Regions from separate parts of the Paenibacillus macerans genome, predicted to be linked through region 2. Evidence: riboswitches for the same ligand, from Rfam matches in the RefSeq annotation. Region 2 holds a riboswitch; each other region holds the start of a gene.
The links. Region 2 has a riboswitch for cyclic di-AMP ahead of DYE26_RS06500 (3D domain-containing protein). Riboswitches for the same ligand answer to the same signal wherever they lie in the genome.

Region 1: another riboswitch for cyclic di-AMP. It lies ahead of DYE26_RS22550 (C40 family peptidase); the one in region 2 lies ahead of DYE26_RS06500 (3D domain-containing protein).
Region 3: another riboswitch for cyclic di-AMP. It lies ahead of DYE26_RS29845 (TrkH family potassium uptake protein); the one in region 2 lies ahead of DYE26_RS06500 (3D domain-containing protein).

What each region holds. Positions count from the first base shown of each region.
Region 1 covers NZ_UGSI01000001.1:5,063,892-5,067,166, forward strand. The annotation lists gene DYE26_RS22540 (hypothetical protein) at 1-64, shown strand, start outside; cyclic di-AMP (ydaO/yuaA leader) riboswitch at 286-422, shown strand; gene DYE26_RS22545 (C40 family peptidase) at 426-896, shown strand; cyclic di-AMP (ydaO/yuaA leader) riboswitch at 1,143-1,284, shown strand; gene DYE26_RS22550 (C40 family peptidase) at 1,289-1,771, shown strand; gene DYE26_RS22555 (GNAT family N-acetyltransferase) at 2,012-2,515, shown strand; gene DYE26_RS22560 (c-type cytochrome) at 2,675-3,034, shown strand; gene DYE26_RS22565 (4a-hydroxytetrahydrobiopterin dehydratase) at 3,110-3,275, opposite strand, start outside.
Region 2 covers NZ_UGSI01000001.1:1,411,473-1,414,747, forward strand. The annotation lists gene DYE26_RS06495 (polysaccharide deacetylase family protein) at 94-924, shown strand; gene DYE26_RS06500 (3D domain-containing protein) at 1,004-1,699, opposite strand; cyclic di-AMP (ydaO/yuaA leader) riboswitch at 1,705-1,880, opposite strand; gene DYE26_RS06505 (transposase) at 2,354-3,268, opposite strand.
Region 3 covers NZ_UGSI01000002.1:1,469,547-1,472,821, forward strand. The annotation lists gene DYE26_RS29840 (CPBP family intramembrane glutamic endopeptidase) at 1-798, opposite strand, end outside; cyclic di-AMP (ydaO/yuaA leader) riboswitch at 1,082-1,251, shown strand; gene DYE26_RS29845 (TrkH family potassium uptake protein) at 1,318-2,661, shown strand; gene DYE26_RS29850 (potassium channel family protein) at 2,685-3,275, shown strand, end outside.

The sequences.
Region 1 (3,275 bases), 3.7 Mb from region 2:
TTTTAAAATTTGGCAGGTCACCTCGCAATATCGCCTCTGGCAGACAAAAACCGAGAAAAGTTAAAATTTTTTCATCTCTCTGAAACCTTTACGGCACAAGGCCTCCGCGACTTTGCGAAGGCCTTGTGTCAGGTTTTCCCCTCTTAGTCTCGCGAATTAACCATTGCCAAATGATCCCTGTCTTTGTTAAAATAACAGCAACACAATTTCAGTAACAGTTTTGTAATTATTTTTGTCATCTTTGGCAGGAAAATAGCAAGTTACGTCGAATAAGTCTTATCAGGTGAGAAATCAAAGCCGAATTCCCTGCGCCGGGGAAACGGGGGAACCACTTTGGGTGAATTGATCTCGTAAGCGAGGGATCATAGGGAACCTTCAACCGAATCCTTAAGCTAACCTCGTAGGCATTGGAAGGAGCATAATTCTTGAAAAAGCGTTTGACCGTAACAGCAGTAAGTTTTGCATTGCTTTTCACGATCGGAACCGGCAGCGTTTTCGCGGATTCCAAACTGGACAGCGCCATTGAAGAAGGCCTCGGATCTCCTTACTCCGCAGGCGGAACAACAACGTCCGGTTTTGATTGCTCCGGATTTACGATGTATGTATTTAACAAGCTCGGCATCGATCTTCCTCATCAATCGGGCTCCCAATTTGAGATGGGAACAAGCGTTTCCAAGGATGAATTAATCGCAGGCGATCTGGTGTTCTTCAACACTTCCGGCGATGGCATATCTCATGTTGGTATTTATGTCGGCGACGGCAAATTTGCGCATGCCTCTTCTTCCAAAGGAGTTGTCATCAGCAAACTGAGCGAAAGTTACTACGAGAAGCGGTATGTTGGAGCTAAGCGCATTATGAGCTCCGAGAAATTTGAAGCTGTGACAGCCGAACAGTAGTCGCAATCCATAACGAATTCGACAAACCCGCAGGGATGATTGGGATACCACGTCTCCTGCGGGTTTTTCCTGTCTACGGATGATCCCCCTTAGGAATCAATACCCAGATCACTCCGCTCCTCACACAGGCCAAAAGCATCCTTTTTGCCGGGAAACTTGCCAATGTTGGCCCACTTTGGTAAAATGACCAACAGAAATAGTAACAACTTTGTAATTTTTGTTGTGACGTCGTTTTTGGGTGCATACTACATGAAACTGCCGAATTCCCCGCACCCGGGAAACGGGGGAACCACATCAGTCAGGGTGAATTGATCCCGCTTCAAAGGGATCATAGGGAGCCTTCAACCGAATCCTTAAGCTAACCTCGCAGGCCTTGGAAGGAGTTAGACATCTTGAGAAAGACTTTAGCAGCAGCGGTAACGAGTTTGGCTCTATGTTTCAGTCTGGGAACGGGAAGCGCCTTTGCGGACGAGCAGGAAACGTCGCTCTCCAACATCGTCAATTCCGTGTACGGCACGCCTTACAAATACGGCGGCACCAGTACGGCCGGATTTGATTGCTCCGGGTTTACGCGGTATGTGTTCGAACAAATGGGCGTTACGCTTCCTCGCGTATCCACGGCCCAATACAAGGTAGGAACTCCGGTATCAAAAAGCAAGCTGCAAGCCGGCGATCTTGTCTTCTTTAACACCCTGGGTGGCGGAAAAGTATCGCATGTGGGCGTCTACGTTGGCGACGGAGAATTTGCCCATGCCTCTTCATCCAAAGGAATCCGGATCGACAAATTGAGCAGCAGTTATTACCAGAACCGCTTCGTTGGCGCGAAGCGGGTGCTCAGCAAATACGGTTATTCCGTATACGCCGCGGAATCCTGAACCTCCGCCGGCGCTTAATTTCGCTCCGCATGACCTGTCAGCCGTAAGCTTATCTTCGGAATTGGCTTGCGGTTTTTTTCATCCCTATCTATATAACGAAGCGACACGCCAAAAGGTTACCGATTTTTTGTTGATTTCCATAAATCCACAGGTGTCCGAGAGACGGCAGAACCTTTACAAGTCAAGTAAATCCCGTTAGAGTGAGGGTAATAGGAATGCCGTTTTTAAAGGAGGATCCCAATGGATAAACCGATTGTTCAGTTTCGCATCGTTCCCATGGAAGAGAGCCACGGCGCAGAAATCTGCACCTGGCGGTACGATTCTCCCTATGATGTTTACAGCTGGCTTCCTTGGGAACAAATGAAAGCGCTCGATGTCGAATTCGGCAACCCGGCGATCAGAGCGGAGCAATACGTGTCCGTGCTGGACGAGAACGGAGAACTCGCCGGATTTGCCCAATATTTCCCGTTGGAAAGGGTTACGCGGCTCGGTATCGGTATGAAGCCGGAATTGTGCGGACAAGGGCTCGGCAAACGGTTTGTAACGGCGATCGTCGAGGAGGCGCTGCGGCGGAAACCGGGCCATGAGATCGATTTGGAAGTGCTGACGTGGAACACCCGGGCGATTCGCGCTTATCAAAAGGCCGGCTTCACCATCACGGACCTTTACGACAAAATGACCCCTGGCGGCATCTCCAAGCCTTTTTATTGCATGGTGTATCGAGGGTCTCACCCCTCATCCTAAAAATGCTCCCGATCCATTAGATCGGACTTGCTATGAAGTTTATTACAAACTTTACCGCAATCACGACGGAATTGTTCCTATTTTTGACACAAAGACTATGATCGAGCGGCATGTTCCGTTATAATGGAAAAGGTAGCTTACATAGGAGGGGCGATTGGAATGCAAAAGTGGATCATGAGCGGATTGTTCTTCGTGGCTTGCGCTATGGCCATCGTATTGATGTTCACCCTGCCGAGCCGGGAGCAGGCCGCCAAGGAAGCCAAACCGCAATTGCCTGAAATTACGATGAATGCGGCACAAGCCGAAGCCACCGTAAAAGCAAACTGCATCACCTGCCACGGCGATCAGTTGCAAGGGGGCGCGGGACCGAATCTGCAAAAGATCGGCGCAGAACTGACGGCAGACCAGCTTTACGGCATTATCACCAAAGGCAAAGGCGGAATGATGCCTTCCTTCAAGGATCGGCTCAAGGATGAAGAAATTGCCAACGTCGCGATGTGGCTCGCGGAGAAAAAATAACGGCAAAAATAACGGCACATGAAAAGCACGCCCGCCGGAAACTTGAGCGTTTCCGGCGGGCGTTTTTTGCCTAGCCTAATCCGCGGCGCGCATTTTCTCGAACGCCTCGTTATATTGCTGCGCTTCTTTAATATCCACTGCCGTAATTCCGCCTTCTTCCCATGAAGTCAGCCGAAGAGTCACGGTTTTATAGTCGATCGTAATAAACGGATGATGATTAAACGCTTCCGAAATCGCAGCC
Region 2 (3,275 bases):
GTCTGTGATGTTTTTCATAATTGTGTCTTTATAAATCCCGTTAAAGATGGGCATACCAAATCATAACAGTACCCGGACGAAGGAGGAAAAATGTTGACTACCCTGTTCAGAAACTTCCTGATTTCCGTTTTCATTCTCGCAGTAATCGGGGGCAGCATGCCCGTCGTATCGGTTTCTTCCGAAACGTCCCGCGTTGCGGCTGCTGCGCTGCAGCCCGGCGACAAGGAAGCAAAAGCTCAAGCCGCCCGGGCGGACGCCAAACCGAAGCCGGCCGATTTAAGCGAGCTTCGGCGCAAATATTCCGAAACGTTCAAATTTCGCGGACCTGAGGTCAAGCAAGTGGCGCTGACGTTTGACGACGGGCCGGATCCGAGATTTACACCGCAAATTTTAAACATTTTACAGAAGGAAGGTGTGAAGGCGACCTTTTTTATTGTCGGCAACCGGGCCAAAAAATTCCCTGCCCTGGTAAAACGGATACGCCGGGAAGGCCACCTGATCGGCAATCACTCCTTTGGCCACCCGAATTTCGGAAAACGGTCGCTCAAGCAATTTCAAACGGAAATTTTGCGTACGGAAAAAATCATTCAGCAAACCGCCGGGTACCGGCCCAAGCTGATCCGTCCTCCTTACGGCGAAATCCGGGAGCCGCAAATTAAATGGGCAAAGCAAAACGGCTACACCATCGTCAACTGGAACGTGGATTCGCTGGATTGGAAAGGGCTGAACAAATCCAAGGTCGAAAACAACGTGCTCGGCGCCATAGAGCCCGGTTCGATCGTTCTTTTTCATGCCGGCGGCGGAGTAGGATCCAATTTAAACGGTACGATCCAAGCTTTGCCGGACATTATCCAAACGCTGCGGGACAAAGGTTACCAGTTTGTCGATTTGGCCGAATTGCTAAATACGGCGAAGTATAGATAAAAAAGAAAAGCGCGAGCATCAGACCCAATGGTCTAGCGCTCGCACTTTCTTTACTGGATCTACATATAAGCAAACGAATTTACTTCAACACGTACAGGGTGACATCCTGAAACCCGAACGATTCGACGGATTTGACGCTGCCGGGAATGAAGATGTCGATGCGGTTGCCTTTGATCGCGCCCCCCTGATCGCTGGCCGTGGCCACAAACGCCTGCTTCGGCAAGCCATCATGATTATATCCGGTGACCAGTACCTTCGTTCCCATCGGAATCACGTCCGGGTCGACGGCGATCGTGCCCAGCTTTAACGGGTTTCCGAAATAATCGACCGCGCCCCATTTTCCGTTTTCGTCGGCGGCCGCCGAGTATGCCGATGCTTTCACCTGAATCGTATGGGAATAATTAAACGTTTTGCCCCAGGCTTCGACGACTTTGTCCGATGGCAATACGGTCGGCCCCGACACCGCGTCGGCTTTCATCGTCTTTGCCGCGGGAGCCTGGTTCGATTCCGGCGCCGCTGCTTTCGCTTCGGGAGCCTCCATTTCCGGAATCATCAACTTCAGCCCCTCGTATATATTGCCGGGATCAATCCCCTGATTGGCGTTCATCAATTGCTCCAAGCCGACTCCGTACTTTTTGGCCAACAGATAGAAGGTATCTCCTTCTTCCGTCGTATGTACCGCATCCGCGTGCACAGGTACCGTCTGTAAAACCGCCGCCAAACTTGCGGCTACCAACGTTGTTTTTGCAATCTTCGAGAATAAGAGATTTTTCATGCTGTTCTTCCTCCTTTTATACGCCTGCGGAGTTAGTTGTCGGATTCGGGAAAAAGGATTATCCCCGGCGCCCAATGCGAGCGCTTCACCCCAAGAAAACCGGTCACGTTTCGTTTAACGTTCCGTTATTCGCTGAATCATCCCCCGCACCTGCCGAGGCAGGTTTTGGCTATCTAAATATATCACAATTTTGTAACCAATTGGACAGGAAATAGTATCCAAAACGCGCAAACCCGCATTCTGCCGCTATTATTTATTTATGGAATCATGTAAAAAAAGTAACAACTCATCATGTTGTAACGTACAAACAAGCTTCTAGCCAATCTTGAGGAAAGGGAAGGCCGGTGGGGTGGTCGGCAGATTAACATCCGCTGTCCGGACGGCTTTGCACGATTATCCCGTTTGATCAGGAAGCAGAGAAGAAGATGTGTTGTTCGGGAGAAGCAGATATGCTTGGGAAAAGCAGATATGTTCGAGATCAATAAATCTGTTCATAGATCATTAGCCAGGTTCGGGAAAAGAAGGTTTAGGAGAAGTGAAGTGAAGCAGACCTGACGGGAGAATGGGGCAAGACAACGGAAAAAAAGAAAAAACCGTGATCTTGCTGCAGTCTGAATCCGTTTGTGCAATGTCCGTAGCGTTCAATCATTTCTATCAGGCTGCAGCCGCAAGGGACTGATTCGGTTGGCGTGCGATCAGCCGGCGGTAAGGAATCGCCGGAATTGCCACACACATGCGCAGCAACTTCTGCCGCAGCGTTTCTTCCGCTCCGGGCAGTCCTCCGGACAGGCGCAGCCGGCGGCGTATGGTGTATTCGTTCAGGTACGCCTGCAGATGCTTCAGTCCCAAGGCTCCATACGTACCCTTCAGCGATTCCCACGCCTCTCTCACCACTCTCCGCAAGGGCGCATATAGCCGAAAGGCCTGAGAGAACAACTGCACCGCCGATGTACGGACATCCACATGCCCGCCAATAAACACGGTTAGATCGCGACGGTTTGCCCTCTTTTCGCCTCCCCGCTTATGCGGCACCAGGCGGATTTTGACCTGCTCCGGCTCGCCCGACTCCGTGACCGTGCATCCCGCTACGACCGCCGAGGCGTACGGATGCGAAAGCTGACACCGGGACGGATTACGCCCATACTGATCGCTGTTCACCTTCACGTCTCCGGAGAGCAGCTCCCGGGCATCGAACTCCCCCACGGCATGACGTATTTTGTGCAGCATCGACCAGGCGGTTTTGTAGGTGACCCGGATCACCTTGCTCAGCCGCAGCGCCGAGATGCCGCCCGGGAGCAGGAATAAATCCAGGGCCTCGAACCACTTGAGCAAGGGCAGATGCGTTCCTTCAAAAATCGTGCCGACCAAAGGAGATGTTTGATGCTTGCACTTTCCGCACTCGAACAAAGGGATATGCCGGGAAGACAGACGGCTGCACCGGGTGTAAGCGCAGCGCGGGCAGACGAAGCCGCTTGGCCACTTCATCGCGATCAGCGCCTCCATGCAGTCCTGCTCGCTGTTAAAACGGCTGCTGAATGGTTGAAGTTCCGTTTCCGTATTGACTTCCATATTCGCT
Region 3 (3,275 bases), on a different contig from region 2:
GTATCCGGCAAAGGTAAGCCAGTTGGCCAGCCGCGTCTGCCCGGCGACGTAATCGGCATGCGACTCAGGAACGGAGAAGTAGCTTTCGAATGACGATACGGCGCCGTATTCGTAGCGGATATCGATCGTCGCTTGCGACTCCCCGAGCTCATCCCCCTTGATGCGATAGAGCAGACCGACATCGCCCTCGCCCGACACGCGCTCAAGGCGGGCTGGGTCAAAGCCGAACGCGGCCAGATAAGGCGCGGCCAGCCGCTCCTTCTCCTCCAGCGTCAAATCGCCCTCCCAGGTGCGCAGCGAGTCTGGCGTTTCGGTACCGTAGTCCAGCATCATCTGCTTTTTCGCATTGCTCGAGGAAACGATTTCCTCGAACCCGACCACTTTGCCGGTGGTCATGTGAACGTCGACGGTCAAAGCGCTAAACACATCGTTTGGTTCGTTGAAACGGACGCGAAATACGTCGTACGGAAATTGCTTGTCATACGTCTTCAGGAAAGGGGCGAGCAAATCCGCCTTCGTTAAATAACCGTACAGATCGGAGCGCGATTCATAGGTAACGAGCGCTTTTTCGGGATGACCGGCCAACTCGATGTTCAGCACCGACTTTGCAAATTCGATAGCTTTCGTTCTGGCCTGCGATTTGGCGATGACGTCATCCGACTGTTCCATCTGCAGCGTGTCGGAAGCGGTTGTCGGAAAAATCTGGACGATGAAGAAAATGACCAACCCGATCAGGGCCATCAGCCAAAGCGTTTTTGTCTTCAGCCTGCGGCTGGACGGTTTCATAGGTGAAAACATTACAAAACTCCTTTAAAATTTTTTGTTCTCAAGTATGATTTTGCGCGAAGTACATCACAGTAAAGATAACATAGTGGAATTTCCAACGCCAGTTGAAGGCAAAAATGATGAAAAGATGCAATAATCCCGTTATACCCTAGCATGGCTCAGATTGGACGGCAAGAAGATCGGGGATTTGCCGTTTCCAGCCCTTTTTCACTGTTTTTAATCAAAATGAACCTTTGTAGTGGAAGCCAATAAGGATTATAATCCATTTGACGAAAACGGAATGAAAACAATTGAAAAAATATTAAGGCCTAATTTCGATTTCGAAAACGGGGGAACCGATTTTTTTGGGGTGAATTTCGCGCGATTGTGGCGGCAGCCGGTATGGCTGCCTTGGTCGGGCGATTAGGGCAACTGTGCATGCCCGAATCCGTCAGCTAACCTCGTAGGCCTCCTGCAACAGGAACCAAACACCGAAAGGCATTGGATTTCCAGTGCTTTTTTCTTTTGTTCTTTTTTCACGACAACAATGGGGTGAATGAATTGTCTTTCAAAAAAATCAGCTTTTCCCCGCCGCAAATTTTGGTGTTGGGTTTTGCGCTCATCATTTTGCTGGGATCGCTGCTGCTGATGCTGCCGATTTCCAGTGCGGCCGGGGAGACGCTGCCGTTCGTCGACGCGCTGTTTACGGCGACTTCGGCGACATGCGTAACGGGACTGGTCGTCGTCGACACCGGGACCTATTTTTCCACGTTTGGCCAAATCGTAATCATGCTGCTGATTCAGGTCGGCGGACTTGGGTTCATGACCATGGCCACCTTGTTTTCGCTCGTGTTGAAACGGAAAATCTCGCTGAAGGACCGGCTGATCCTGCAGGAGGCGATGAACCAGAACACGATGGAGGGGATCGTCCGGCTGATCCGCAAGGTGCTGCTGTATTCGCTGGTCATTGAATCCTGCGCGGCGCTGCTGTTCGCGATTCGCTGGGCGTTTGACATGCCGCTGGGCCGGGCGCTGTACTTCGGCGTTTTTCACGCGGTATCCATGTTCAACAACGCCGGGTTTGACCTGTTTGGCGAATACCGGAGCTTGACGTTGTACGTGGCCGATCCGCTCGTCAACTTCGTGGCGATGTTTCTCATCGTGTCCGGGGGCATCGGGTTTATCGTGCTGTCGGACATCATTGATTTCCGGCGCCGCCGCAAGCTGTCGCTGCATTCCAAGGTGGTGCTGTCGATGACGTCGGCGCTGATCGTGGTCGGGGCCCTGGTCATATTTATATTCGAATTCACCAATCCGCGGACGCTAGCCCCGCTCGGCTGGGGCGGGAAATTTTGGGCCGCGCTGTTCCAGTCGGTGACGCCGCGGACGGCCGGGGCCAACACGGTCGATATCGGCGAGCTGCGGCAGGCTTCGCAATTTTTTATGATCATCCTGATGTTTATCGGGGCTTCGCCCAGCTCGACCGGCGGCGGGATCAAAACGACGACCTTCACCATTCTCGTCGGCGCGGTCATCTCCATGATCCGCGGACAGTCGGACCTCGTCCTGTTCCGCTACCGGATGGCCCAGGAACGTATTTTCAAAGCGGTCACCATCACGATGCTCGCTTTATTTCTTGTGGTGGCCGTCGCCATGGTGCTGTCCACGACCGAGGACGCCAGCTTCCTGAGCATTCTGTTCGAGACGACCTCCGCGTTCGGCACCGTCGGGCTTACGATGGGGCTTACCGGGAAACTAACGGTAATCGGCAAAATCCTCATCAGCTTTACGATGTTCGCCGGAAGACTCGGGCCGCTTACGCTAGCTTATGCGCTTGGACCGAAGAAAGGCAAGGAATTGTACCGCCATCCGGAAGGCAAAATGATTATAGGATAAGATAAGGGGACTTGAGATTAAACATGAAAATGCAGCAGTTTGTAGTCATCGGACTGGGCCGGTTCGGCTCCAGCCTGGCTCTGGAGTTGATGGACCTCGGGTATGAGGTGCTCGGGATCGACCGGGACGAAGAGGTGGTAAACGAATTGAGCGACCAGCTGACGCATGCCGTCGTGGCGGACGCCACGGACGAGGAAGTGCTGAAATCGCTGGGCGTCCGCAACTTCGACTGCGGGATCGTCGCGATCGGTAACGATATTCAGATGAGTATTTTGGCGGCGATTTTGCTCAAGGACTTGGGGATCAAAACCGTGGTCGCCAAGGCGCTCTCCGTCTTGCACGGCCGCGCGCTGCAAAAGCTTGGCGTGGACCGGGTTATTTTTCCGGAACGGGATATGGGCGTCCGCGTGGCGCATCAGCTCGTGACTCCAAATCTGCTGGATTACATCGAATTGTCCAAGGAATACAGCATCGTGGAAATGAACGTTCCCGCTTGCCTTGACCGGAAAAACCTGGGCGACATTAACCCGCGCGCCCGTTTCGGCTGCAGCATCGTGGCCATTCATCGCGACGGAAGCATCCTGGTGGCGCCTACCGCCATGGATCAGCTGCAA